Regions from separate parts of the Rathayibacter sp. AY1H3 genome, predicted to be linked through region 3. Evidence: predicted binding sites of a transcription regulator. Region 3 holds the regulator's gene; each other region holds the start of a gene.

Region 1 (9,508 bases), on a different contig from region 3:
GCGAGCGGACCGAGTGCGCCGCCTGCGTTGAGCGAGCCGGGGGGATGCGAAGAGGGCCCGTGCTGACAGCACGGGCCCTCTTGCGGTGGTGGGGGTCAGACGTTCTTCGTCCAGTCGACGTCGGCGTCCTCGTCGGTGAGCTCGGCGTCGCCGGACTCGTCGAGGACGAGGTTCGGGAGGGTCAGCGCCTCGGTGGGAGGAGCGATGACCGTCGCCTCGTCGCGGCGGTGACGCAGGATGTCGTTCACATAGGCGGTGACCGCCTCCGCCAAGGGGACGTCGCGCGCCTGCTGCTGCGACATGAACCAGCGGTGCTCGAGCAGCTGGTGGAACATCTCGGCCGGCTCCAGGCGGCCCTTGAGATCACGGGGGATCGAGCGGATGACCGGCTCGAACACCTGCGCCAGCCACTCGTGCGCCACCATCTCCTCGTCCAGGCCCTGCTTGTCGTAGGTCGCCGTGTACGAGTCGAGGTCGTTGAGCAGGCGCCGCGCCTGGTTCTCCTGCGCGTCCAGCCCGGTGAGACGGAGCAGCCGCCGCTGGTGGTGGCCGGCGTCGACCACCTTCGGCTGGATCCGCACCGTGGACCCGGCCTCGTCGGTCCTGATCGCGAGCTCCTCGATGTCGAAGCCCAGCTCGTTCAGCCGGTTCACGCGGTCGTTGATCCGCCAGCGCTCCGAGGTCGCGAACGACTCGGCACCGGTCAGCTCCTTCCAGAGGCTGCGGTACGCCGCGACGATGCCGTCGGAGACCGTGATCGGATCGAGGTCGTCGTCGACGCGACCGCCGGCCTCGAGGTCGAGCAGCTCGCCGGCGATGTTGACGCGGGCGATCTCCAGATCGTTCTCGCGCTGGCCGTTCGAGAGGCCGCCCGAGTAGAGCTGCCCGGTTTCCGCATCGACCAGGTAGGCGGCGAAGGCGCCGGCATCGCGCCGGAAGAGAGTGTTCGAGAGCGAGACGTCGCCCCAGAAGAAGCCGATCACGTGCAGGCGGACCAGGAGGAGCGCCAGCGCGTCGACCAGGCGGGTCGCCGTGTCCGGCCGCAGCGTCTGCGAGAAGAGCGCGCGGTAGGGGAGCGAGAACTTGAGGTGACGGGTGACCAGCACGGCGGGCAGGGCCTCGCCCTCGTCGTCGGTGCGGTTCGTGATCACGGCGCCCGGCACCACGCACGGCACGTCGAGGCGCTGCAGCGTCTTCAGCATCTCGTACTCGCGCCGCGACATCTCGGCGGTCGTCTCCTTGACGGCGACGACGTGACCGGAGAGGTGGGCGAAGCGGACCGTGTGCCGCGAGATACCCTTCGGCAGGGCGGCGATGTACTCGTCGGGCCAGTCGTCGAGCCGCAGGTTCCACGGCAGGTCGAGCAGGGCCGGGTCGACGGTGGCCGAGGTGATGTTCAGGGAGCCGGACATGGTGCGCCGTTCGTGTCGCGTGTCGGACGGTGGGGGAGCCGCAGACGACGCTGCCGCCGCCCTGGAGGGGACGGCGGCAGCGTGCGGTGCAGGAGGAGGCTCAGGAGAGACGCTCGCCCGACTCCGCGTCGAAGATGTGCACGCGGTGGTTCGCGGTCACGTACACGCGGTCGCCCGCGGTGGGGTGCACGCGGCCGTCGACGCGCGCGACGATGTCGGTGCGGCGGCCCTCGACCTCGGTGTGGCCGTAGAGGTAGCCGTCCGAGCCGAGCTCCTCGATGAGGTCGACCTCGATCGGCAGTCCGCCGGGCTGGGTCGAGACGGTGACGTCCTCGGGGCGCACGCCGAGCGTGACGACCTTCTGGCTCGTCTTCGCGAGCGCCTCGCGGGCGATCGGGAGGACGGTGTCGCCGAACTTGACGCCGCCGTCGGTGACGTCCGCGTGGAACAGGTTCATCGCGGGCGAGCCGATGAAGCCGGCCACGAAGACGTTGTTCGGGTTCTCGTACAGGTCGCGGGGCGAGCCGACCTGCTGGAGGAGGCCGTCCTTGAGGACCGCGATGCGGTCGCCCATGGTGAGCGCCTCGGTCTGGTCGTGGGTGACGTAGACCGTGGTGATGCCCAGGCGGCGCTGCAGCGTGCCGATCTGGGTGCGGGTGGACACGCGGAGCTTGGCGTCGAGGTTCGACAGCGGCTCGTCCATGAGGAAGACCTGGGGCTTGCGGACGATGGCGCGGCCCATCGCGACGCGCTGGCGCTGGCCACCGGAGAGCGCCTTCGGCTTGCGGTTCAGGTAGGGCTCGAGGTCGAGCATCTTCGCGGCCTCGAGGACCCGCGCGGCGCGCTCGTCCTTGTTGACGCCGGCGATCTTGAGCGCGAAGCCCATGTTCTCGGCGACCGACATGTGCGGGTACAGCGCGTAGTTCTGGAAGACCATCGCGATGTCGCGGTCCTTCGGCGGAACGTCCGTGACGTTGCGGTCGCCGATGAGGATCCGGCCCTCGTTGACCTCTTCGAGGCCGGCGAGCATGCGCAGGGAGGTGGACTTGCCGCAGCCGGAGGGGCCGACGAGGACGAGGAACTCGCCGTCGCCCACCTCGAGGTTGAGCTTGTCGACGGAGGCGCGAGTGGCCCCGGGGTAGACGCGGGACGCGTGGTCGAAAGTTACGGACGCCATTGTTCTTGCTCCTTCACCGGCAGGTACGTGCCGGACGATCCGAGTGAATGGAAGTGATGGTCATCATCGCGTGGGCGACTCCGACCAACCGTCACAGTATGCCACGGGGCCGACAGTCGTCGGTCGGGCACCGCGTATCCGTCGTTTGGAGGTTTCCCAGGGCTCGCGCGTAGGATTCCGGCGAGTCGCGCCCGGCGACCCCCTTCTTCCCCCTCTCTCATTCGGAGCGTTCTTGTCATGACCACCGGCGGAGCCAACGACCGTCTCTCGAAGAACCAGCGACGAGAGGCCGCCCGAGAGAAGGCGCGCCGCCTGCGCGAGCAGCAGAAGCGCCGCGACCGCGTGAGCCGCTTCGCCCTGCAGGGCGGGCTCGCCGCCGTCGTGATCGCGGTCGTCGTGATCGTGGTCTTCGCCGTCACCTCGAGCATCCGCCCCGCGGGTCCGGGCCCGGCGAACATGGCGAGCGACGGTGTCGTCATCGGCGAGAACATGGTCGCGCAGACGAGCGGCGCCGTCGCCGCCGACGGGACGCCCACCCCCAGCGCGCTCGACACCTCGGCCGGCACGGTCGACATTCGGGTCTACCTCGACTACCTCTGCCCCTACTGCGGCCAGTTCGAGAAGACCAACGGCGACCAGATCAAGGAGTGGGTGACCAGCGGTGCCGCGACGGTCGAGATCCACCCGATCGCCATCCTCACGACCCGCTCCAACGGCACCAAGTACTCGGAGCGCTCGGCCAACGCCGCCGCGTGCGTCGCGGACCGCTCGCCCGACTCGTTCTTCGACTTCAACTCCCTGCTGTTCGCCGACCAGCCGGCGGAGGGGACCGACGGACTCTCGGACGACCAGTTGAAGGACTACGCCTCGCAGGCCGGCGTCGAGGACACGGCGGCCGTGAACACCTGCATCGACGACCAGAGCTTCGTGAGCTGGGTCCGCGCCGCGACCGAGCGCGCCACCTCGGGTCCGCTGCCCGGCACGGACGTGCCCGCGGTCACAGGCACCCCGACCGTCCTGGTCAACGGCGAGGCGTACTCGGGCTCGCTGACCGACCCGGACGCCTTCAGCTCCTTCGTGCTCTCGGCCGCCGCCGACTCCTACTCGTCGGCGACTCCCGCGCCCACCTCCTCCGAGACTCCGGCGCCGAGCGACACGCCCGCCTCGACCGAGGCCCCCGCGTCGACCGAGACCCCGGCTCCCGGCGACGCCCCGGTCTCCACCGAGGCTCCGGCCTCCTCCGAGCCGACTCCGGCCGCCGCGGGCTGAGCCCCGGACGCGCACGAGCCCCGCGCATGCAGAAGGCCCCGACCGCATACAGCGGTCGGGGCCTTCTTCTCTCCTGAGCCGACGACGGGACTTGAACCCGTAACCGCCCGATTACAAGTCGGGTGCGCTACCAATTGCGCCACGTCGGCAGGTGCGCTCGCGCGCCCGGCCACCCTATCGCGGGCCCGGATCCGGCCGGATCCGGGCCCGCCGCGTCTCACGGCTCGAGGATGCTGAGGTGCCGCTCGGCGGGAGCGGGACGCTTGGGGCCGCCGATCTTCCCGTCGGGACGGCCGACGTAGAGCCAGCCGAGCAGCTCCTCGCCCTTCTCGAGGCGATGCGCCTTCCGCACGGCCTTGTCGCGCGTGTAGGAGCCGGTGCGCCAGAAGACGCCCCAGCCCGCCTCGTCGAGCAGCAGGCTCAGGAGGTGGGCGACGCCCGAGGCGACGGCCTCCTGCTCCCAGGCCGGCACCTTCGACTTCTTGACGCTGACCACGACGGCCAGCAGCAGGGAGGCGCGGTGCGTCTTCTCGATGTACTTCCGCGGGTCCTTCTTCGCGCCCGAGGCGACCGCGAAGCTGCGGCCGACCCGGTCGCGGGCGGCGCCGCGGATCTCGATGACCCGCCACGGGCGCAGCGAGCTGTGATCGGCGAGACGCGACGCCGCCGAGACGAACGCCGCGATCTCGTCGTGCCCCGGAGCCTCCGGCGTCACCTTCGAGCGCGATCGGCGCGCGAGGACGGCCTCGAGCACGGGGGAGGAGGACACGGTCACTCGCCCTCGGCCTGGAAGTTCAGGGCGATCGAGTTCATGCAGTAGCGGTCGCCGGTGGGCGTGCCGAAGCCGTCCGGGAAGACGTGTCCCAGGTGGGATCCGCAGTTCGCGCAGCGGACCTCGGTGCGGACCATGCCGAGGGTGCTGTCCTCGATCAGCTGGACCGCGTCCGGGTTCACGGACTCGTAGAAGCTCGGCCAGCCGCAGCCGGAGTCGAACTTGGTGCCGCTCTTGAAGAGCTCGGCGCTGCAGGCGGCACAGGTGTAGAGGCCGGAGCGGTGCTCGTCGAGCAACTCGCCGGTCCACGGGCGCTCGGTGGCCGCTTCGCGCAGGACCGCGTACTGGTCGCGGTCGAGCTCCTCGCGCCACTCGGCGTCGGACTTGTTCACGGAATACGACGACATGGGTCTCCCTCGGAATCCTCGTCAGTGTACGGGGGCGGTCGCGCCCCTCCACCTGGTCCAACCCCCGGGGCGACGGCTCCATTCCGCCTCCGCGGGCTGTGGAGGAGACTCCCCGCCTCCATGCCGCGACACGGTCACGAGGTGTTCGGAGCGCCTCCCCGGCGGCGGCCGTGGGCCTGCCTACCCTGGACGGATGAGCAGGACGACGGACCCGAGACCGGGCACCGGTCTGTCCGAGCGCGAGTTGCGGGTGCTCGCCTTCGAGCGCGAGTGGACGGCCCGCTCCGGGGACAAGGACGACGCGATCCGCTCCCAGTTCGGACTGTCGGCCGCCCGCTACTATCAGGTGCTCAGCGCGGTGCTCGCCTCTCCGGCCGCCCTCGCGCACGACCCGATGCTCGTCACGCGGCTGCAGCGCATCCGCGACCAGCGCGCCGGCGCCCGCGCCTCGCGACGCCTCGGGCGCCTCGAGTAGACGAGCTGCTCGAGTCCACCAACGGAAGGCCGGCCGTACCCCCGATGTCGAACACGCACCCGAGAGACCGCTTCGACGAGGTCCCGGCGACGGAGGCGCGCGTCGGCGCCCACCGCCGGCCGCCGGCCCCTCACGCCCGCGCCGTCGCCCTCGCCTGGGCCGCCCTCGCCACCGGAGTCATCGTCCTGCTCGGCTTCATCGGGCTGCTGGTCATCGACGACCGGGTGCAGTTCACGGATGTCTTCACTCCGCCGACCGCGACCGCGGAGGCGACCCCGACCGCAGCCGCGACGCTCGATCCCGATCTCGCCGTCGCCGTCCTCAACGGCACCGCCACCGTCGGACTCGCCGCCAGCGCCGGCGACGCCCTGACGACGGCCGGATGGAGCGTCCCGACCGTCGCGAACGCGAACACCGAGGACATCGCCGCCACGACCGTCTACTACACCGACCCAGCGCTCGAGGGAGCGGCCCTCGGTCTCGTCGACTCGCTCGGAACGGGGACCGTCCTGCTCTCGCAGGACTTCGTCGAGACGGGCTCCGTCGTCGTGGTCCTGGGGGCCGATTACGCCTCCGAGCAGGGCTGATCGGGGCCCTCTGTTACGGGCACGTTTCCTCCGTGTTGAATCCCGGGCAACTCTTCCCCGCGAGGCCCTTTCCAGCCCCTCCCGGGGCCGATAGCCGGATTAGTATTCCTGACCAGGCACCAGCACATCGCTCGTGCCGCGGGCATCACAGCACTGGGGAGTACAGAGATGGCGAACGGAACCGTCAAGTGGTTCAACGCTGAGAAGGGCTACGGCTTCATCACGGTCGACGGCGGCGGACAGGACGTCTTCGTCCACTACTCCGCGATCGACATGTCGGGGTACAAGGTCCTCGAGGAGGGGCAGCAGGTCGCGTTCGAGGTCGGCACGGGGTCGAAGGGCCCCCAGGCCGAATCGGTCCGCCCGGCCTGACCACCGAGCCTCCCGGGAGCCGTCGTCCGCCTCGTGCGGGCGGCGGCTCCTTCGTGTCGGAGCGCGTGCCGGTCGCTTGCACTCGTCCACCGCGAGTGCCAGAATCGACCTTGGCACTCGCTCCGGTCGAGTGCCAGCACAGACATTTCACGACGTCCGGGAGGGACGAGAAACACACATGGCCAAGATCATTGCTTTTGACGAAGAAGCCCGCCGCGGCCTCGAGCGTGGACTCAACACTCTGGCCGACGCGGTCAAGGTGACCCTCGGCCCGCGCGGCCGCAACGTCGTCCTCGAGAAGAAGTGGGGCGCTCCCACCATCACGAACGACGGCGTCTCCATCGCCAAGGAGATCGAGCTCGACGAGCCGTACGAGAAGATCGGCGCCGAGCTCGTCAAGGAGGTCGCCAAGAAGACCGACGACGTCGCCGGCGACGGAACCACCACCGCGACCGTCCTCGCTCAGGCGCTCGTCCGCGAGGGCCTGCGCAACGTCGCGGCCGGCGCCGACCCGATCAGCCTCAAGAAGGGCATCGAGAAGGCCGTCAAGGCCGTCACCGCCGAGCTCATCGCCGGCGCGAAGGCGATCGAGACCAAGGAGGAGATCGCGGCGACCGCCTCCATCTCCGCCGCGGACCCCGAGATCGGCGCGATCATCGCCGAGGCGATCGACAAGGTCGGCAAGGAGGGAGTCGTCACCGTCGAGGAGTCGAACACCTTCGGCACCGAGCTCGAGCTCACCGAGGGCATGCGCTTCGACAAGGGCTACCTGTCGCAGTACTTCGTGACCGACCCCGACCGCCAGGAGGCGGTGTTCGAGGACCCCTACATCCTCATCGTCAACTCCAAGGTCTCGAACATCAAGGACCTGCTCCCGGTCGTCGACAAGGTGATCCAGGCGGGCAAGCAGCTGCTGATCATCGCCGAGGACGTCGACGGCGAGGCGCTGGCGACCCTGGTCGTCAACAAGATCCGCGGCATCTTCAAGTCGGTCGCCGTCAAGGCCCCCGGCTTCGGCGACCGTCGCAAGGCGCAGCTCCAGGACATCGCGATCCTCACCGGCGGCCAGGTCATCTCCGAGGAGGTCGGCCTCAAGCTCGAGAACGTCACCCTCGACCTGCTCGGCTCGGCCCGCAAGGTCGTCATCACCAAGGACGAGACCACGATCGTCGAGGGTGCCGGCGACGCCGAGGCCATCGCCGGCCGCGTCGCGCAGATCCGCGGCGAGATCGAGAACACCGACAGCGACTACGACCGCGAGAAGCTCCAGGAGCGCCTCGCGAAGCTCGCCGGCGGCGTCGCGGTCATCAAGGCCGGAGCGGCGACCGAGGTCGAGCTCAAGGAGCGCAAGCACCGCATCGAGGACGCCGTCCGCAACGCGAAGGCCGCCGTCGAGGAGGGCATCGTCGCCGGTGGTGGCGTCGCCCTCATCCAGGCCGGCAAGCTCGCCTTCGAGAAGCTCGAGCTCGTCGGAGACGAGGCGACCGGCGCGAACATCGTCAAGGTCGCCATCGACGCCCCGCTCAAGCAGATCGCCCTCAACGCGGGCATGGAGCCCGGCGTCGTCGCTGCGAAGGTCCGCGAGCTGCCCACCGGACACGGCCTCAACGCCGCGACCGGCGAGTACGTCGACCTCATCGCCGCGGGCATCATCGACCCGGTCAAGGTCACGCGCTCCGCTCTGCAGAACGCGGCGTCGATCGCCGGTCTCTTCCTCACCACGGAGGCCGTCGTCGCCGACAAGCCCGAGAAGAACCCGGTCGCCGCGGGCGGCGACCCCACCGGAGGCATGGACTTCTAGTCCGTCCCCCCACCACGCAGAAGGCGGTTCCCCTCCGGGGGAGCCGCCTTCGGCGTTTCCGGAGGCATCTGAGCGAGCAGCAGGCGACCGAACCGGCAGGTGGTTCTGAATCCGCTCCGCGACCACAACGGCGGTCCTCCTGCGGTGGCACCGCACTCCGCGCCGCCTCGGTCTCCTCAGCGGACACCGGCACCAGAAGCGCGTGGGGTGCGCCGGTGCGGGTCGCGACGTACGGGGTCGGGGCGGAGATGTCGTCGGCCGAACGGATGCGGACGGCGACTCTGCAAGAGCCGGCGACGCGGCATCCGTCGAGCGTCGGGTGTCATCTCCAGCGGTCCGGGCGGGCTCGCCGCCCGTTGGTCCCCAAGAGGAGAGAGTGAGCCGTGCGCGGCCGTGCGCGGCCGTGCGGGCCGGGTGGGCGAGGTCACGGTCGCTCGGGCGGATCGATCTGTGCCGCTCGCGGACGTCGACGGGAGAGCTCGGACCGAAGGGGCCCCCGAGGAAGGACGGACCGCGGTGCGGATCAGACCGAGGCGGGGGAGGTCTCGCCGTTCTGGCCGACCGTGAGCAGCGGCAGCGCGACGCGGAAGGTCGCGCCTCCGCCCGGCGTCTCGACGACGTCCACGCGGCCCTTGTGCGCGGCGACGATCGAGGACACGATCGCCAGTCCGAGGCCGCTGCCGCCGGTCTCGCGGGTCCGCGACGTGTCCGCGCGCCAGAAGCGCTGGAAGATCTTCTCGCGGATCTGCGGCGGGATGCCCTCGCCGTGGTCGATGACCTCCAGCAGGGCGAGGCGGCGGGAGCGGTCGACGGCGACGCCGATCTCGATCGGAGTGTCCTCGGGCGTGTAGCGGACGGCGTTGCCGATCAGGTTCGTCAGGACCTGGCGGATCTTGTTCTCCTCCGCCATCACCATCGCGGGCACGCCCGGCTCCTCGGGGGCGGTGGCGGTGCCGGCGGCGATCTCCTCGGCGTTGACCCGGCGCGGACGCCGGCGGAATCGGGCGAGCCTCGCTCCTGCCGCGGCGATCGGGCCGGTGAGCCCGGGGTTCGTCAGCTCCATGGTCTGAGTGGCGGAGGCGCCGGCCTCGTCGGGCTCGAGCGCGGGCGTCTCCACGGGGGTGTCGTCGCGGGTCTCGACGCCGAAGTCGCGGTCGGGCCAGGAGGCCATCGCGTCCATCGCGGCGTCGCGGGCGAGCGGCATCAGATCGACGGGCGCGAGTGCGAGAGGCTTCG
Region 2 (9,508 bases), on a different contig from region 3:
GCACCGTCACGCGCCACTACCGCCAGCACCAGGCAGGCAAGCCCACCTCGACGAACCCGATCGCCTCGATCTACGCCTGGACGCGCGGCCTCGCGCACCGCGGCAAGCTCGACGGCAACCAGGAGCTCATCGACTTCTCGCTCACCCTGGAGGACGTGGTCATCAAGACGGTCGAGTCCGGGAAGATGACGAAGGACCTCGCCCTGCTCGTCGGCCCCGAGCAGGGCTGGCAGACGACCGAGGAGTTCCTCGCGACCCTCGATGAGAACCTGAAGGCCCGCATGTCGGCCTGATCACCGGCTTCAGCAGACGCGTCCGGCCCGCACGATCCTCGGATCCTGCGGGCCGGACGCGTCTCCGGGCCCGGTGGGACGCGCCCGGGCCGAGCGCCTCAGAGCGCCCGGGCGAGCTCCTCCATCGCGCGGAGCGGATCGGGCCCCGACGGCATCAGCACGACGCTCGACGCACCGGCCTCGTGCAGCAGGCCGATGCGGCGACGAGCGTCCTCGGGAGTGCCCACGACGGCCAGCTGGTCGACCCAGGCGTCGGGCAGGTCGCGGACGAAGGCGGCGCGGTCGGCGCTCTCGGCCCGCAGGCGGGCGAAGTCCTCGGCGAAGGGGAGCGGCTCGATGTGCGGCGCCCAGTCCGGCTCGCCGATCCACTCGAGTCCCGGCCGGACCGCGTCGCGCGCGGCGGCCGCATCGTCGTCCACGGCGGCCACGTTGTAGGCGACGATCCGTCCGGTGCCGCCCAGGTGGCCGCGGGCCGCCGCGAGGTACTCCGGAGTGACGGGCTCGGCCAGGACGACCCCGTCGGCGATCCGGCCCGCGAGCGCCAGCGACTTCGGTCCGCGGACGCCGGCCAGCAGCGGCGGCACGACGGCGGGCGGCGACTCCAGGACGAGGCCGTCCACGTGCACGTAGCGGCCGGAGCGGTCGGTGCGCTCGCCGGAGAGCAGCGAGCGGATCGCGTCGAACTGCTCCTCGAGCAGGGTGAGCGGGCTGCGCGGCCAGACGCCGAGGCCGCGCATCCAGTGCGGCATCCCGTGCCCGATGCCGGCGTGGACACGGCCGGGGAACAGTTCGCCGAGAGTGCCGAGCTCCATCGCGGTGAAGGCCGCCGTGCGCACGGCGGCGGGCAGGATGCCGATGCCGACGACGATCCGCTCGGTGGCGGCGAGCACCGCGCCGGCCTGGGCGATGCCGCCGCGGAAGCCGAGGTCCTCGACCACCCAGAGCTCGTCGAAGCCGAGCTCCTCGGCGCGGCGGGCGTAGACGAGCACCTCGGAGGCGGGGAGATCGCGGGGGAGCAGGACGCCGACAGCGGTGTCGGAGGAGGAGGCGCGCATCCGGCCAGCGTAGGGCGTGCGGACACGCGGAGGGCCCGCCCGCACGATCGCGGACGGGCCCTCGCTCGTCGTCCTACTCGGCGGCCGCCTCGCCGATCCGCACCTGCTCGGGGCGGGCGGTCGAGACGACCTCGATGCGGCGGGGGCGCGCCTTCTCGCTGACCGGGATGGTCACCGAGAGCACGCCGTTGTCGTAGGACGCGGCGATGCGCTCGGTGTCGACGCCCTGGCCGAGGCTCAGCTGGCGGACGAAGGTCGCCGACTGGCGCTCCCGGGTGATCCAGGTGACGTCGTCGCCGCCCGCGACGGTGCGCTGGGCGCGGATGGTGAGGAGCTGCCCGTCCACGTCGACGTCGACCGACCCGGGGTCGATGCCGGGGAGGTCGGCGGTGAGGACGTAGTGGTCGCCGTCCCGGTACAGGTCGATCGGCATCCGGCGGGGCCCCTGGCCGGAGCCGAGGAGGGCGGTGGCGAGGCGGTCCAGCTCGCGGACGGGGTCGTAGGTGACAGCCATGAGATCACTCCATTCAGTCGTGCAACGAAGAGTTCCAAGAGTTGAGCCGACCCGGCTCAACGCGATTAAATTAGCACTCGGGGAGGGGGAGTGCCAACGGATCGGCCCCCTTCAGCGTCGACTTCGTTACCTGTTCGTAACAAAGCTGGGCAATCGAGTTCGTAGGGTCGTTTCTGTGTGGAAACCGATCCGGTTCCCAGCGAATGTGAGTAAGGACATCGATTGCCGATCCACCTGTCCCACCGACCACCCGTCCGCCGCGCTGAGAGGCGCATCCTCGCGGGCCTCGCCGTCCTCGGAGTCGCCGCGACCGCGGCCTTCGCCACCACCGGCGCCAGTGCCGCCCCTCTCGCCGGCAGTGCCTCGCTCGTCGGCGGGCTCTCCGTCGGCCAGAGCTTCGACGACGGCGACTACGTCGTCACCCTCGTCGAGCCCTCCGCGGCCACCTACCAGGGCAGCGATGCCCGTTTCGCCCGCACCGCGCCCGTCGACGGTGCGCAGCTGCAGGCCGCCTCTGCTCCGGTGGAGGACTACTCCGCCCACCTCGAGCAGCGCCAGGAGGACGTCGCCTCCGCGGTCGACGCCGCCATCGGCTACCACTACACCGTCGCCCTCAACGGCTTCTCCGCGACCCTCTCGGGCGAGCAGGCGGGCGAGCTCGCGAGCCGCCGCGACGTCGCCCAGGTCCGCAAGGTCGAGAACCTGAAGGTCGACCGCGCCGCGCAGGCCTCGCCGCTCGCCGCGGCCGCCGCCGGTACCCCCGTGCCCGACACCGGACAGCAGCGCTCCACCGACTTCCTCGGCCTCGAGGGCGAGGCCGGCGTCTGGCAGAAGCTGGGCGGCATCGACAAGGCGGGCGAGGGCGTCGTCGTCGGCGTCATCGACTCCGGCATCGCGCCCGAGAACCCCTCCTTCGCAGGCGCGCCCCTGGCGACCTCGCCCGGAGCGGCCCCCTACACGGACGGCACCACCACCTCCTTCGTGAAGTCGGACGGCGGCACCTTCGTCGGCTCCTGCTCGCCGGGGCTCCCCGCCTCCGAGCAGTGGGACGGCGACGAGTGCAACCAGAAGCTCATCGGCGCACGCTGGTTCCTCGCGGACGAGGAGGTCGGCTCGACGGACAACCCCGAGTACCGCTCCCCGCGCGACGCCGACGGACACGGCTCGCACACCGCGAGCACGGCAGCCGGCAACAACGGCGTCGAGGCGAGCGTCGACGGCTACGACTACGGGAAGATCTCCGGAGTCGCCCCGGCCGCCAAGGTCGCCGCGTACAAGGTCTGCTGGAACGGACCCGACGAGGGCACCGACGACGACGACTTCTGCTCCGGAGCGGGCATCCTCGCGGCCATCGACGCCGCGACCAAGGACGGCGTCGACGTCATCAACTTCTCGATCGGCGGCGGCTCGGCCACCTCGACCCTGACCGCGATCGACGAGGCGTTCCTCAACGCCGCCGCCGCCGGCGTCTTCGTCGCGGCCTCGGCCGGCAACTCGGGTGCGGGCGCCTCCACGCTCGACCACGCGTCGCCCTGGTACACCACGGTCGCCGCGTCCTCCATCCCGACCTACACCGCGACCGCCGCTCTCGGCGACGGCCAGAAGTTCGTCGGAGGATCCATCTCGGTCCACGAGGACGTCACGGGACCGCTGGTGAACAGCGCCGACGTCGTCCGCTCGGGCGCCGAGAACCCCGCCATCTGCGAGACCGGCACCCTCGACCCCGACAAGGTGAAGGGCACGATCGTCGCCTGCACCGCGGGCGTCACCGCGCGCGTCTCCAAGTCGGCCGAGGTCGAGCGGGCCGGCGGCATCGGCATGCTGCTGCTCAACCCGACCCCGAACGCCCTGCACGTCGACGACCACTCGGTCCCGAGCATCCAGATCGACTCGCAGGCCTACCAGGCGATCACGACCTACGCCGGCACCGCCGGTGCGACCGTGACCCTCTCCGAGGGCAACTCGTCCGGAGCCTCCATCCCCGTCCCGCAGGTCGCCGGCTTCTCGTCGCGCGGACCCGCTGAGGCGGACGGCGCCGACGTGCTGAAGCCCGACCTCACGGCGCCCGGCGTCGCGATCCTCGCCGACAGCTTCAACGCCGAGGGTGACGACCCCGCCTTCGCGTTCGAGTCCGGCACCTCGATGTCGTCGCCGCACGTGGCGGGCCTCGGCGCGCTGATCCTCGGTGCGACCCCGAAGGCCTCGCCGTCCGCGGTGAAGTCGGCCATGATGACCTCCGCCTACGACAGCGTCGACCAGTCGGGCGCCGCGTCCGAGGACGTCTTCGCCCAGGGCGCCGGACACGTCGACCCTGCCGCGTTCCTCGATCCCGGACTGCTCTACCAGAGCGGCACGGAGGACTGGATCGCGTTCCTCAAGGGTGCGGGCTACGTCTTCACCTCGAACCCGGTGATCGACCCGATCGCCGCGATCGACCCGTCCGACCTCAACCAGGCCTCGATCGCGATCGGCGCCCTCGCGGGCACGCAGACTGTGACCCGCACGGTCACCTCGACCGGCGCGGGCACCTACACCGCCTCGGTCGACGGCCTCGCCGGGATCGACACCGTCGTCTCGCCCTCGACTCTCTCCTTCACGGGTGCGGGCCAGACGGCGGAGTACACGGTCTCCTTCACCACCGGCTCGGCGGCGCTCAACCAGTTCGCCACCGGCTACCTGACCTGGGCGAGCGCGGAGCACGACGTCCGCAGCCCGATCGCGGTGCGCCCCGTCCTGCTGGACGCGCCCTACGAGGTCTCCGGCACCGGCTCGACCGGCACCGGCACGGTGACGGTCACGCCCGGCATCACCGGCGCGCTGCCGCTCACCGCGAGCGGTCTCGCCGAGGGTGTCCTCGCCGAGGACGCCACCGCCGCCGACGGCCACTCGGCGACGCTCCCCACGGGGAAGTCGCTGACGACCACCGTCGTGGTGCCGGAGGGCGCCGAGTTCGCCCGCTTCGACCTCGACTCGCTCGACGACGCGGCCGACCTCGACCTCACCGTCACCAGCGAGAGCACCGACAAGGTCTTCACCTCGGCGACCGGCTCGGCCGACGAGCGCGTCGACATCGCCGACCCCGCTCCGGGCGAGTACACGGTCCAGGCCGATGTCTACTCGACCGCTCCGGGATCCTCGACCGTCACGTTCGACTTCCGCAGCTTCGTCATCACTCCGGAGAACGGTCTCGGCTCGCTGAGCACCGACCCCGCCGTGGTCGACGCCGTGCAGGGCGAGCCGATCGCGTACGCGGTCTCCTGGTCGAACCTGGCGGGCCCGGCCCGCTACCTCGGCCGTGTCGCCTACACCGACTCGGGACTCGCGACGCTCGTGAGCGTCGACGTCACCGAGGCGGTCACCCCCACCCCGACGCCGACCGCGACTCCGGAGCCCACGGGCACCCCGGAGCCGACCGCGACGCCGACGGCCGGTCCCACCGCCGGACCGGGGGAGCCCACCTCCACGCCGACCGCCGGACCGGGGGAGCCCACCTCCACGCCGACCGCCGGACCGGGCGCGCCCGGCCACGGCGCCGGCGGCCTCCCGTCGACGGGCTTCGACGGCGGTCTCCTCGGAGCCGCCGCCCTCGCCCTCCTCGGTGCAGGTGCTGTGATCACCGGCCTCCGACGCCGCGCCCTGGCGCAGCGTGAGGCGGGCGCCGCGGAGTAGTCCTCCGCGACCGCCGCGAACGGCCGTCCCCCTGCTCCTCCCGGAGCGGCGGGGGCGGCCGTTCGCCGTTCCCGGTCGGGGAGGCGGAGACGGGGCGAATCGTGGTGCGGGCCGGGAGCAGGACCGGCCGGGCTGCGTGGGGAACGGCTCGAGAGGGGAGGCGGGAGCGGGTCGGGGAGAGATCGACGATCAGGCGGGGCGGAGCATCTCCGACTGGGGCCCCGGCAGTGCGATCGGCCCGGGATCCCGCTGCGGTGGCGCACCCCCGGAGGTGCATCGACGGGAGAGCGCGATGGCGACCTGCCGCTGCGAGTCGGGACGCCGCCTACGGTTCCGGTCCGAGGCGGCGGTGATCGCACGGGGACAGCGGTGCACCCTCGGGGACAGCGGTGGACGGCTCCGAGCGAGCGCCCCCTCGGCCTGAGCGGCCGCCGTCAGGATCAGAGGGAGCGGCGTCCCGCGATGACGCCGGAGACGACGGCGAGGACGCCGAAGACGATCGCGACGACCGGCTGGCCGAGGTCCAGCCACGCCAGTGCGGCGGCGCCCATCACGAGCAGCTCGATCAGCGAGCGGCCGTAGACGTCGATCGCGAGGACCGCGCGCGGCGAGAGGAAGAGCGCCCAGATCAGCGCGGCGACCACCGGAGCGCCGATGCCGAGGACGATGTTCCACGGGAGGTCCCACGACGCGAAGCCCCAGAGGGCGAAGGTCGCCAGCGCGACGAGCTCCAGGAGGAACCGGAGGATCGCGTTCGGGCCGATCCTGATGTCGGTGCCCGCGGTGTCCGCTCCTGCTCGATTCACGCCGACCATGCTAGCCGCCGGAGGTCAGCGGAAGATGATGGTGCGGGCCCCGTCGAGGAGCACCCGGTCCTCCGCGAACCACTTGACCGCCTGCGTGAGCGTGCGGCTCTCCTCGTCCTGCCCGATCGCCACGAGCTGGGCGACCGAGTGCGAGTGGTCCACGCGCACCACGTTCTGCTCGATGATCGGCCCCTCGTCGAGGTCGCTGGTCACGAAGTGCGCGGTCGCCCCGATCAGCTTGACGCCGCGGGCGTGCGCCTGCTTGTACGGGTTCGCGCCCTTGAAGCCCGGCAGGAACGAGTGGTGGATGTTGATGGCGCGACCGGCCAGTCGCGCGCAGAGCTCGGGGGAGAGGATCTGCATGTAGCGCGCCAGGACCACGAGCTCGACGTCGTGCTCCTCGACGACCTCCAGCACGCGCTCCTCGAACCCGCGCTTCGACTCCGGCGAGACCACGGGGCGCGACTCGAAGGGCACGCCGTAGAACTCGGCGAGGTCGCGCAGGCTGCCGTGGTTGGACAGGATCATCGGGATGTCCACCGCGAGCTGCCCGGCGCGCTGGCGGAAGAGCAGGTCGTTGACGCAGTGCGCGGCGGTGGAGGCGAGGACGAGGGTGCGCAGCGGCCGGCCGACGACGTCGAGGCGCCAGGTCATCCCGTAGTGCTCCGTGATCGGCAGCAGGGCGGCGGCGAACTCCTCGCGGCTGATGGGCGACTCCACCTGCAGGCGCATGAAGAAGCGGCCGGTGTCGGCGCTCGAGAACTGCTGGCTCTCGGTGATGTTGCCGCGGGCCTGGACGACGGCACCGGACACGGCGTGCACGATGCCCGGCTGGTCGGGGCAGGCGAAGGTCAGGGTCCAGTGGTTTCCCGCGGGCCGGGCGCCGGACCACGCGGCGTCGCTGCCCGTCGGACGGGTGCTCACGGGGGCGGGCCGGGGAGTCGCGGACGCGGCGGGTTCGGGCTGCATCCGCCCAGGATAACGGTGGGGCACGGGGCGGTCCGCGCGCCTCAGCCCGCATCGACGGACACGGCGGCGACGGGTCCCGTCCGCCCGTCCGGGGAGGAGTAGCGGACGCCGATCGTGTGCCTCCCAGGACCGACCTCCAGGGTCGCGGCGAGGACGGGGGCTCCGGGAGCGAGGGACCGCACCTGCCCGCCGTCGACCAGGAGGTCGAGGCCGTCCGCGTCGGGATCGGCGAGCACGAGCACGCCGACCGCGCCCCCGCTCGACGCGGCCCGGGCGAGGAGCACCGGAGCGCGCAGGTCGACCGTCTCGGGGGCGCTGACTCCTGCAGCGGTGCGCGCCAGCACCGTGGTCGTGCCCGCGGGGAGGGGGAGCGCCGGCGCGGTCCAGGAGCCGTCGGCGTCGGCGGTGGCGGAGCCCACGCGGCGTCCGTCGGAGGCGTCCTCGAGGAGCACCTCGGCGCCTGGCGCGGCGGTGCCCCGGGCATCGGGCAGCAGCCGGCCGTCGGTGTCGAGCGCGAGGGTCGGTGCGGCCGGAGCGGGAGGTGCGGCCGGAGTGGGGGTCGTGACCGGTGCGGGAGTCGAGACCGGAGCGGAGGTGCTCGGCGCCTCTGTCGGGACCGGCGCCGGAGTGCTCGGTACGTGCGTCGCTGCCGGAGCCGGAGTGTCCGGTGGGGGAGTCACGGTCGGAACAGGAACAGGAAGAGGAACAGGAACCGGAGTGCTGGGTGCGGGGGTCGGGACCGGAACGGAGGGCAGGGCCGGGCCGTTGCCGATCGGGCCCGGCGCGGAGCTCCCGGTCGTGGTCCCCGGGGGCCCGGAGGGGGCCGGAGCCTCGGTGACGGCAGGGGAGGGCGCCGGTGCGGGGCTGCCGGTCACGGCAGGGCCGGACGGGGCGGGCTCGGCGGCAGGAGTCGGGGAGGCGGTCGCCTCGATCCCTCTCGACGCCGGTGCGCCGACGGGATCGTGGGACGGCTCCTGTTGCGGCGGGCGTCCCGTCCTCCCGGGGGTCGCGCGCGTCGCTCCGGCATCGTCCGACGCAGCCCGTCCGGCCACGGCCGGCACCGTGCTCCTCGGAGCAGCGCCGGAACCCCTGGACCGCCCCGCCGGATCGCCGTCCGCTGCACTCGTCCGGTCCGCGGCCTCCGGGTCCGTCTCCGGTCGGTCGGCGCTCGCCGCCGCTCCTCCGCTCGACGCCGGTGCAGCCGCCTCGGCCGTTGCGCGCTCGTCCACCCGCGCGGAGGCGTCCTCCGCCGCCACGAGCGCGCCGCCCCCGTTCCCGGACAGCAGCACCACCGCGCCGACGACTCCCGCGATCGCGAGTGCCGCCGCAGCGGACGCGGCGACGACCACTCCTGTTCCGCTGCCCGCTCTCGACGCTCGGACCGCCGATGCGCGGACCGCGCTCGACGCCCGGACCGCGCTCGGCAGCGGACCGGAGGCCGCGCCGGAGCCCCCGCCCGCCGCCCAGGCGGCTGCGCCGCTCACCCCGGCGGTCAGCGGCAGCAGCACCGACGCGAGGCGGCGCGCAGTGCTCTCGGCCTCCGCCAGCGCCTCCCGGCAGGAGAGGCACCCGTCCAGGTGCCGGTCGATGCGGTGCCTGTCCCGGACGGGGACGCGTCCTCGCGCGTACGTCCCCGCCCGCTCGAGCACCCACTCGCACTCGCCCGTCGCCGAGGCGTCCGCCACGTGCTCCCGGATCCACGCGGAGCGCAGCCCCTCCCGCGCCCGCACCCCGAGCGCTGCGACCGCGTTGGGCCGCAGGCCCATCAGCGGTGCGGCGGCGGCGGGGGACAGGCCCTCCACCTCCGTGTACCAGAGCACCTCCTGCCAGCGCGGCGGCAGCGCCCGGAACGCGCGCGCGCCCAGGTCGCGTTCGAGGGCGGCGAGGGCGTGCGCCTCGGGATCGGGGCCGGCAGAGGGGAGGGCGCGGTCGGCCTCGTCGAACGGCCGCTCGTGCCGGTCCCGCCGGGCCCAGGATCCCGCGACGTTGCGGACGGCGGTGAAGAAGTAGGGGCGGAAGGCGCCCTCGGGTCCGCCGCCGCGCTCGATCGCCCGCAGGACGCGGAGGAACGCCTCCGAGACCAGGTCGTCGGGGTCGGAGCTGCTCGCCCACGCCCGGGCCACGGTGCGCCCGGCCGAGGAGTGGCGGCGCCAGAGCTCGGAGACCGCGTCGGTGCTGCCCTCCCGGACCAGCGCGACGAGC
Region 3 (9,508 bases):
TCGGCGCCCGGATCATCGCCCGCGAGTCGATCAGCGCGATGCGCAAGGACGTCCTCGCCAAGTGCTACGGCGGCGACATCACCCGCAAGCGCAAGCTCCTCGAGAAGCAGAAGGAGGGCAAGAAGCGGATGAAGATGGTCGGCCGCGTCGAGGTCCCCCAGGAGGCGTTCATCGCCGCGCTCTCGGGCGACGTCGAGACCAAGGACAAGAAGTAGGACTCCTCCAGCGGAGGCGCACCCCCCGAGAGGGAACCTGCGGTGAGGGGCCATTGCGGCGCCGATCACTTCCCAGGTAGCTTTCGAGCGCTGGACGCGGCTGCGGATCGAGGACGATCCGCTCAGGGGCTGGAGCGTCGACGGTCGGCCCTCTCATCACGATCAAGGGGGAAGCCCGTGGACTCTGCACGCACGAGGAAGCACTGGATCAGATCGGGGGCGGCGCTGCTGGGCGTCGCAGCGGTGACGGCGGGATCGCTCGTCGCCGCCGCACCCGCATCAGCCGCGAGCCGTGAGGTGCAGGCGTCGCCCGCGCCCTTCGTCTGGGAGGACATCGACCAGTTCGGCGTCGCGAAGGGCCTGTCCGTCTCCTCCGACGCGGAGACCATCACCGTCGAGCTCCCGGCCGCGAGCGCGTCCGCCGGGTTCACGGAGTGGTCGCACCCGGGGTACGAGACCGTGGACTGGCGCCTCAGCACCAGCGATGCCGACTTCGTGTCGGGCTCCTCGGCTGTAGACGCCGCGGCCAACACCATCGAGATCCCGCTCGAGCGCACGGTGGGCTCGTTCGAGCAGCCCGCGGTGAGGCTCGACCTCACCGCGGAGGCGCCGCAGGCGGACGACGCCTACGTCCCCCCGGCGCTCGAGTCCACGACGGGCTTCGACCTCAGCGTCACCGCCGGCCTGACCGTCGCTCCGGCGAGCGGCGAGGACGCGGCCGTGGTCGACCTGTCCGCGACCACTCCGAGCTCGACCAGCCACGACGGCGTCTTCTGGGCCGGCGGCGGCAGCCTGACCGACGCGGGCGCCGGCGACGTCGTCGTCGTCGAGACGGGCGTACCCGGCTTCTTCGGCACCTCCGTCCGGGCCACCGTCGGAACGGACGGCACCCCGGCGCTCACCGCCCCCGCTAAGGTCCTCGACGACGGCTCGTCGGTCGCGGTGAAGCCGAACCAGGACTTCTACGACCGGTACCAGAACTTCGGCGACACTTCGCTCACGGGCGCTCCCTCCATCCGCGTCACGGGAGCCGGCCGCGGTGTCGAGCAGCCGGCGGGCTCCGCCTTCGTCGTCCGGGTGCCCCTCAGGGTCGTCGCGTCGACGACTCCGCCGACCACCGGGCCGACCCCTGGCAACGGTCCGACGGTGACCCGCCTCGCGGGCACCGATCGCCAGGGCACCGCCGTCGAGATCTCGAAGGCGACCTTCGACACCCCCGGCGTCCCCGTCGTCTACATCGCCACCGGCGCGAACTTCCCGGACGCGCTCAGCGCCGGTCCCGCCGCCGCGAAGCAGGGCGGCCCGCTCCTCCTGGTCGACCGCGACTCTGTGAGCCAGGTCGTGCGCGACGAGCTCACCCGTCTCAAGCCCCAGCGGATCGTCGTCGTCGGCTCCGACCTCAGCGTCAGCGACGCCCTCGCGACCGACCTCGGCCAGTACGCGAACGGGAGGGTCTTCCGCCTCGGAGGCACCGACCGCTACGACACGTCGCGGAAGATCATCGAGAGCGCCTTCGGCACCTCGCCGAAGGGGGCCTGGCTCGCGACCGGCGAGAAGTTCCCCGACGCGCTCAGCGCCACCGCCGCCGCGGGCAAGAACTCCGCCCCCGTCGTCCTCGTGAACGGCGGCCTCCCGGCGGCCGACCCGACCACTGTCGGGATCCTGACGCGGCTCCGGCCGCCGGTGCTCACCATCGCGGGATCCGAGCTGTCGGTCAGCGCCGGCATCCAGAACTCCCTCACGGTGCCGGCCGGACCGGTCGTCAACCGCATCGGCGGGGTCGACCGCTACGACACCTCGGAGCAGCTCAACCTGGCGGCCTTCCCCCGCGGGTCGAAGACCGTGTTCCTGGCCACCGGAGAGAACTTCCCCGACGCCCTGGCGGGAGCCGCGGCCGCCGGGCTTACGGGGAGCCCCCTCTTCGCCGTGCCCCCGACCTGCGTGCCGGTCAAGGTGCTGCAGGACATCAAGGCCGGCGGAGCGACGAGCGTCGTCCTCCTCGGCGGCACCGGCACCCTGTCCGACGCCGTCGCGAAGCTGACTCCCTGCAGCTGACCCGACCCGCACCACGACGAGGGCCCTCCTCCCGCTCCGGCGGGGGAGGGCCCTCGGTCGTTCCCGGCTCGGGACGCCGACGGTCGGATACGCTGGGTCGGATGGACAGCACCACCCGGCACGCGGACTCGACGCGCGCCGCGCTCGAGGAGTCCGGGAAGAAGGTCGGGACGTGAGCATCCGCCGCTCCAACTTCGAGGGCCAGCCGCAGGTCACCTACGCGGCGGTCGGCGGCACTCTGGCACCCGACCTGCTCGAGTACCCGCCGGACGGCTTCACGGCCGAGCGCTTCGAGGCCCGTCTCGGCTCGGGCGACGAGCGCTTCGCCATCACCACCGCCTCCCTGATGACCTGGGGCGTGCAGCGCGGCAGCGGCATCGAGGTGACCGACATCACCAGCGGCAGCGGCGTGCAGTACACCGGCGTCAACTTCGACGCCGCGGGCACCCCGATCGACCTCGTCAGCCGGCCGACGGAGGAGCACTTCGCTCCCGACGGCGCCCCCTACATCACCGCCGGCGTGACCGCCGTGCTCCGCGTGACCCTGCTCGGCCGCGTCTTCGACGCCCCGGTCCGCGTGGTCTACGTCGTCGACGAGCCCGACCAGGTCGGCTTCGCCTACGGCACCCTCGAGGGCCACCCCGAGAGCGGCGAGGAGTCCTTCGTCGTCGAGAAGCGCGCGGACGACTCGGTCTGGCTCGTCATCCGGGTCTTCTCGCGACCCTCCACCCGCCTCTACCGCCTGGGCGCGCCGGTGCTGCGCGCCGTGCAGAAGCGCCAGGTCGCCAAGTACCTCCGCGCGCTGCTGCCGGCGCGCGTCAGCTGACGTGGGGAGCGCCCTCCCGATCGCCGATCCTGCTCCGCTCGACGGCGGACTGCCCGCGTCCGTCGTCGACGGCGTGGAGCAGCGCGACCTCGGCCTCTACGTGCACGTGCCGTTCTGCCGGGTCCGCTGCGGGTACTGCGACTTCAACACCTACACGGCGACCGAGCTCCGCGGGGCGAAGCAGCAGGACTACGCCGACGAGGCGATCACCGAGATGGCTCTCGGTGCCGAGGTGCTCGAGCGCGCGGGTCTGCCCCGACGCCCCGCCCGCACGGTCTTCTTCGGCGGCGGGACGCCCACCCTCCTGCCCGCCGGCGACCTGGTGCGGATGCTGGACGGCCTCCGCACCCACTTCGGGGTCGCGCCCGACGCCGAGATCACCACCGAGGCGAACCCGGACTCCGTCGACGCCGCCTACATCCGCGCGCTGGCCGAGGCGGGCTTCACCCGCGTCAGCTTCGGGATGCAGTCGGCCGTGCCGCACGTCCTCGCCACGCTCGAGCGCACCCACGACCCGGAGCGGGTCCCGCTCGTGGTCGAGTGGGCGCGGGAGGCCGGCCTGCAGGTCAGCCTCGACCTCATCTACGGCACGCCGGGGGAGTCCCTCGCGGACTGGGAGCGGTCGCTCGACTCCGCGCTCGCCAACCGGCCGGACCACCTCTCGGCCTACGCCCTGATCGTGGAGGACGGCACGAAGCTCGCCCGGCAGATCCGCCGCGGCGAGGTCGCGACCCCGAACGACGACCTCACCGCCGACATGTACGAGCTCGCCGACGCGCGCCTGACCGCTGCCGGGTACTCCTGGTACGAGGTCAGCAACTGGGCGCGCGACGACGCCCACCGCTCCCGGCACAACCTCTCGTACTGGCTCGGCCACGACTGGTGGGGCGTCGGTCCCGGCGCGCACAGCCACGTCGGAGGCGTGCGCTGGTGGAACGTGAAGCACCCGGCGGCCTACGCCGACCGGCTGAGCACCGGGGTCTCGCCCGCTGCCGGGCGGGAGACGCTCGACGCGGGGACGCGGCGGGTGGAGGACGTGCTGCTGCGCTCGCGCCTGGCGGACGGGCTGCCCATCGACGCGATCGACGCCGATCGGCGCAGCGAGGTGGCGGGGCTCATCGCCGACGGCCACGTCGACGGCCGGGCGGCGCTCGGCGGCCGGATCGTGCTGACCCTGCGCGGCCGTCTGCTGGCCGACGCGGTCGTGCGCCGCCTCACCGACGGCTGAGGCCGGATCCCGGGGCGGCCGGCGCACCGCCGCCCCGGTGCCGCGGCTACTTGAAGAACGGGATGCTGAGCGGGTACGTGTAGTACTCGCCCGCGCTGGCGCGCACCGAGGCGATGATCGCGAAGACGATCACCAGGATCGGCACGACCAGGAACACGATGAAGCCGACGAGGACGAAGGACAGGATCGTCCCGGCGACGTAGGCGATCAGCGTCGTCAGGTGGAAGTTGAGGGCCGTCTTGGCGTGCGCCTCGAGGAACGGTCCGCGCCCCTTGAAGACCAGGAAGACGATCAGCGAGGGCAGGAAGCTGAAGAAGATGCCGGTCACGTGCGTGACGATCGCCCAGGTCTTCTCGTCCGCCGGGTTCAGCGGCGGAGCCGGGGTTCCGTAGACGGGGGGCGGGGGAGGGGTGGCCGACATGATGGTCTCCGTTCCGGCGGCGGCGACGGGCGTCCCCCGTGCGCTCGGCGTCCATCGTGGCATGCGGCGACTCCCTCCGCACCGGGCCGCGCGGGACCTCCTCCTCGGGGATGACGGGGCTCCTCCCCGCGGCCCTGCAGGAGTGCACCCCGGCCGATCCCCGCGCAACCCCGCCGGGCGGTCCGCCTCCCGGTTATGATTGGCACTCAGAGTTGCGGAGTGCCAGGCTCCGCGCGGCGTCAGCGCCGCAGACGGTCGTGCCCGCGGGCACTCGGAGTCCGGCGGGAGGTCGGTCGTATGGTCACGGAGCGCGGTCTCCAGGTCCTGCGCGTGATCGTGCAGGACTACGTGGCGAACCGGGAGCCGGTGGGCTCCAAGTCGATCGTCGAGCGCCACGCGTTCGGCGTCTCGGCCGCCACCATCCGCAACGAGATGGCCCAGCTGGAGGAGGAGGAGCTGATCGCGGCTCCGCACACCTCGTCCGGCCGCGTGCCGACCGACAAGGGCTACCGCCTCTTCGTCGACCAGCTCGCCGACCTGCGCCCGCTGACCTCCGCGCAGCGCCAGGCGATCGAGACGTTCCTCGGGCAGAGCCCGGACCTCGACGAGGTGCTGGTCAAGACCGTCCGCCTGCTCTCGCAGCTCACCAACAGCGTCGCGCTCGTGCAGTACCCGTCGTTCGGGGCCGCGCGGCTGCGCCACGTGGAGCTCGTCGCCCTCGCTCCCCGCCGCCTCCTGTCGGTGCTGATCACCGACACCGGCCGGGTCGACCAGCGCGTGCTCGAGACCCCGGAGGACGTGGACGACGCTCTCCTGGGCGAGATCCGCGCGAAGCTCAACACGGCCGTGCTGGGCCTCGGGCTCCAGCAGGCGGCCGAGACGCTCGGCTCCGTCGCGGAGCGCTTCAGCCCCGAGCGGCGCCACGTGCTGACGCCGATCGTGCAGACCCTGCTCGAGCAGGTCGGCGCCAACCGGCAGGACCGCCTGGTCATGGCCGGCGCCGCCAACCTCGTCCGCACCGAGGAGGACTTCTCGGGCAGCATCTACCCCGTGCTCGAGGCGATCGAGGAGCAGGTGGAGCTGCTGCGCCTCTTCGCCGAGATGACCCCGGACCCCCGGGGCATCTCGGTGCGCATCGGCCGCGAGAACGCGCCGTTCGGGCTGCAGGAGACCTCGGTGCTCACGAGCGGGTACAACACCGCGGGCGGCCAGGTCTCGCGCCTGGGCGTGCTCGGCCCGATCCGGATGGACTACTCCGGCAACATCACCGCGGTGCGCGCCGTCGCCCGCTACCTCTCCCGCCTCCTCGGCGAGGAGTAGGCCCGACCTCCCGGCCCCCGCCGGATCCCCCCGGTGCGCCGTGCCCGGCCCACCGACCCACGAACGAAGGACGAAGCCACCTGTGGCCGATCACTACGAAGTGCTGGGCGTCGACCGCGACGCCTCCGCCGACGAGATCAAGAAGGCGTACCGCCGACTCGCCCGCGAGCTGCACCCCGACGTCAACCCGAGCGCGGACGCCTCCGAGCGCTTCAAGCTCGTCACGCACGCCTACGACGTCCTGAGCGACGCCCAGCAGCGGGCGCAGTACGACCGCGGGCCCCAGGAGGGCTTCGGCGGCGGCGGCCAGGGCTTCGGCGGGTTCGGCGACATCTTCGAGACCTTCTTCGGGCAGGGCGCGCAGGGCTCGTCCCGCGGGCCGCGCTCCCGCCGCGAGCGCGGCCAGGACGCCCTGCTGCGCGTGGAGGTCTCGCTCGACGAGGTCATCTTCGGCACCCACCGCGACCTCGAGGTCGACACGGCGGTGCTCTGCGAGACGTGCCAGGGCTCGTGCTGCCAGCCCGGCACCTCGCCGGTGACCTGCGACATCTGCCACGGCTCCGGCCAGATCCAGCGCACGGTCCGCTCGCTCCTGGGCAACGTGATGACGGCGAGCCCCTGCGGCACCTGCCGCGGCTACGGCACCGTCATCGCGACCCCCTGCTCCACCTGCCAGGGCCAGGGACGCGTCCGCGCCCGCCGCACCATCCCCGTCGACGTCCCCGCGGGAGTCGACACGGGCCTGCGCCTGCAGATGCCCGGCAGCGGCGAGGTCGGCCCGGCCGGCGGCCCCAACGGCGACCTGTACCTCGAGATCAAGGTCAAGCACCACGACGTCTTCAGCCGCAACGGCGACGACCTGCTCTGCACCCTCGAGGTGCAGATGACGGACGCGATCCTCGGCTCCACGGCGTCGCTCAAGGCGCTCGACGGCGACATCGAGATCGAGATCAAGCCGGGCACGCAGAGCACCGAGATCGTCACGATCAAGGGACGCGGAGTCACGCGCCTGCGGGGCAGCGGACGCGGCGACCTCCGCATCGGCATCCAGGTCGTCACCCCGACGAAGCTGGGCCACCGCGAGCGGGAGCTGGTCCAGGAGCTCGCGAAGCACTACAAGCCGCAGAAGCCCGCGCTGACCCACTTCCAGCAGGGCCTGTTCTCCAAGCTCCGCGACCGCTTCCTGGGCTGAGCCCGTGGCGCACCACTACATCGACGAGTCGCTGGACTCCGGCGGCTTCGTCGTCGGGGGCCGGCTCGCGCTCACCGGCGCGGAGGCACGGCACGCCGCGACCGTCAGCCGGATCCGCGCGGGCGAGAGCGTCCGGGTCGGTGACGGGCGCGGACTCGTCGCGACCGCGGTCGTCGAGAGCGCGGAGCCGGCGCGAGTGGTGCTCGTCGTGGAGTCGATGCAGGAGTCCCCGGTTCCGTCCCCGCGCCTTGTCCTCGTCCAGGCCCTCGCGAAGGGCGACCGCGACGAGCTCGCCGTGCAGGCGGCGACCGAGCTCGGGGTGGACGAGGTCGTCCCGTGGCAGGCCGCGCGGTCGATCTCGCGGTGGTCGGGCCCGAAGGAGGAGAAGGGGCGCGAGCGCTGGCGGGCCATCGTGCGCGAGGCGAGCAAGCAGTCGCTGCGCCCCCGGGTGCCCGAGGTCGCGCCGCTCGAGCAGGTGCGCGGTCTCGTCGCGCGCGCCGCGACGTCCCGCGTGCTGGTCCTCGAGCCCTCGGCGCAGGCGCGGCTCTCCCAGGTGGTCCCGGACGGACGCGACCTGGTGCTCGTCGTCGGGCCCGAGGGCGGCATCGCTCCGGAGGAGCTGCGGCTGCTCGCGGAGGCGGGCGCCGAGGCCGTCGCGCTCGGCGACTCCGTCCTGCGCACCTCGACCGCAGGTCCCGCTGCCATCGCCGTCCTCTCGGCCCGCCTGGGCCGCTGGTGACGCTCCTCCACAGCCGCCTCGGGGCGCCGGAGCAGGGTGCCGTGGGCGAACGCGGCGCCCGTCGCGCACGGGCCCCGTTTAAGATGAGTGCATGAGCGAACCTACCGTCTTCACGCGCATCGTCCAGGGCGAGATCCCGGCCGATGTGGTGTTCGAGAACGAGCGCATCCTCGCGATCACCGACATCGAGCCGAAGGCGCCCGTCCACCTCCTCGTCTTCCCGAAGACCCAGGAGCACGCCACGGTCGCCGCCCTCGCCGCCGCCGATCCCGCCCTGCTCGCCGAGATGGTGCAGGTCGCCCAGTCGCTCGCCGACGCCCACAGCAACGGTCAGTTCCGCCTCGTCTTCAACTCCGGCGAAGAGGCGGGCCAGACCGTGTTCCACGTGCACGCCCACGTCCTGGGCGGCCACCAGACGGAAGGCTCCCTTGCCACCGGTTGAGAACACGGGCGCGAGCCCCGACGAGCGTCCCGCCCCCGGCGCGGACGCGTCCGAGACGACGCGGCGCGTCGTCGCCGTCGACGGAGTCGCGATGGTGCGCCTCCTCGGACCCCAGGACCGCCTCATCCGAGCGGTCGAAGGACGATTCCCCGATGTCCGGGTGCACGTGCGCGGCAACGAGGTGACGCTCGACGGCGAGCGCGAGCCCGTCGCCGCGGCGACGCGCCTGGTGGAAGAACTGGTGCGCATGACCGCGAGCGGGCACGATCTCGACCCGGAGGGCGTGCGCGAGTCCGCCCGCATCCTGCAGAACGGCGGGCCGGTGAGCCCGGCCGAGGCGTTCGGCCAGGCCATCCTCACGGCACGCGGACGGAGCGTGAGGCCCAAGACGCTCGGGCAGCGCGAGTACGTCGACGCGGTCGATCAGAACACCATCGTCTTCGGCATCGGCCCGGCCGGAACCGGCAAGACCTACCTGGCGATGGCGAAGGCCGTGCAGTCGCTGCAGCGCAAGGAGGTCGAGCGGATCATCCTGACCCGCCCGGCGGTCGAGGCGGGGGAGCGGCTGGGCTACCTGCCCGGCTCGCTCACCGACAAGATCGACCCGTACTTGCGCCCGCTCTACGACGCGCTGAACGAGATGATGGACCCCGAGATCGTCCCGAAGCTGCTCGCGGCCGGCACGATCGAGGTCGCGCCGCTCGCCTACATGCGCGGGCGCACGCTCAACAACTCGTTCGTCGTGCTCGACGAGGCGCAGAACACGACGCCCGAGCAGATGAAGATGTTCCTCACCCGCCTCGGCTTCGGCTCCAAGATGGTCGTCACCGGCGACATCACCCAGGTCGACCTGCCGACCGGCGCGAGCGGACTCCGCCTCGTGACGCGCGTGCTCGACGGCATCGACGACATCCACTTCTCGCGCCTGACCAGCGAGGACGTGGTGCGCCACAGCCTGGTCGGCCGCATCGTGGACGCGTACACCGAGTACGACCAGCAGAAGCAGGCGCAGCACTTCGAGCGCGAGCAGGCCCGGGAGTTCGCGAACCGCGCCGAGCGCCGCGGCCAGG

Evidence for each region. The regulator HrcA, encoded in region 3, represses chaperone genes, less so after heat shock. The targets are predictions, from matches to a motif close to TTNGCACTCGNNNNNNNCGAGTGCNAA.
Region 1: the regulator HrcA is predicted to act here: its motif matches at 6,582-6,608, upstream of groL (chaperonin GroEL).
Region 2: the regulator HrcA is predicted to act here: its motif matches at 1,933-1,959, upstream of C5C33_RS09710 (Hsp20/alpha crystallin family protein).

The regions. Positions count from the first base shown of each region.
Region 1 covers NZ_PSUU01000021.1:52,143-61,650, forward strand. Annotated here, with positions in the region: gene C5C33_RS09930 (DUF4032 domain-containing protein) at 96-1,412, opposite strand; gene C5C33_RS09935 (ABC transporter ATP-binding protein) at 1,513-2,589, opposite strand; gene C5C33_RS09940 (thioredoxin domain-containing protein) at 2,827-3,858, shown strand; tRNA gene C5C33_RS09945 (tRNA-Thr) at 3,935-4,007, opposite strand; gene C5C33_RS09950 (nitroreductase family protein) at 4,076-4,633, opposite strand; gene msrB (peptide-methionine (R)-S-oxide reductase MsrB) at 4,630-5,037, opposite strand; gene C5C33_RS09960 (DUF3263 domain-containing protein) at 5,231-5,512, shown strand; gene C5C33_RS09965 (LytR C-terminal domain-containing protein) at 5,557-6,099, shown strand; gene C5C33_RS09970 (cold-shock protein) at 6,268-6,471, shown strand; gene groL (chaperonin GroEL) at 6,650-8,272, shown strand; gene C5C33_RS09980 (HAMP domain-containing sensor histidine kinase) at 8,796-9,508, opposite strand, start outside.
Region 2 covers NZ_PSUU01000021.1:5,650-15,157, forward strand. Annotated here, with positions in the region: gene C5C33_RS09700 (NADP-dependent isocitrate dehydrogenase) at 1-293, shown strand, start outside; gene C5C33_RS09705 (LLM class flavin-dependent oxidoreductase) at 392-1,348, opposite strand; gene C5C33_RS09710 (Hsp20/alpha crystallin family protein) at 1,422-1,862, opposite strand; gene C5C33_RS09715 (S8 family serine peptidase) at 2,085-5,531, shown strand; gene C5C33_RS09720 (YrdB family protein) at 5,972-6,337, opposite strand; gene purU (formyltetrahydrofolate deformylase) at 6,362-7,306, opposite strand; gene C5C33_RS09730 (sigma-70 family RNA polymerase sigma factor) at 7,348-9,508, opposite strand, start outside.
Region 3 covers NZ_PSUU01000048.1:113-9,620, reverse strand. Annotated here, with positions in the region: gene lepA (translation elongation factor 4) at 1-215, shown strand, start outside; gene C5C33_RS15460 (cell wall-binding repeat-containing protein) at 393-2,270, shown strand; gene C5C33_RS15455 (DUF1990 family protein) at 2,443-3,096, shown strand; gene hemW (radical SAM family heme chaperone HemW) at 3,098-4,324, shown strand; gene C5C33_RS15445 (DUF4870 domain-containing protein) at 4,371-4,808, opposite strand; gene hrcA (heat-inducible transcriptional repressor HrcA) at 5,043-6,065, shown strand; gene dnaJ (molecular chaperone DnaJ) at 6,148-7,257, shown strand; gene C5C33_RS15430 (16S rRNA (uracil(1498)-N(3))-methyltransferase) at 7,262-7,996, shown strand; gene C5C33_RS15425 (HIT domain-containing protein) at 8,088-8,438, shown strand; partial or broken gene C5C33_RS15420 (PhoH family protein) at 8,530-9,508, shown strand, end outside.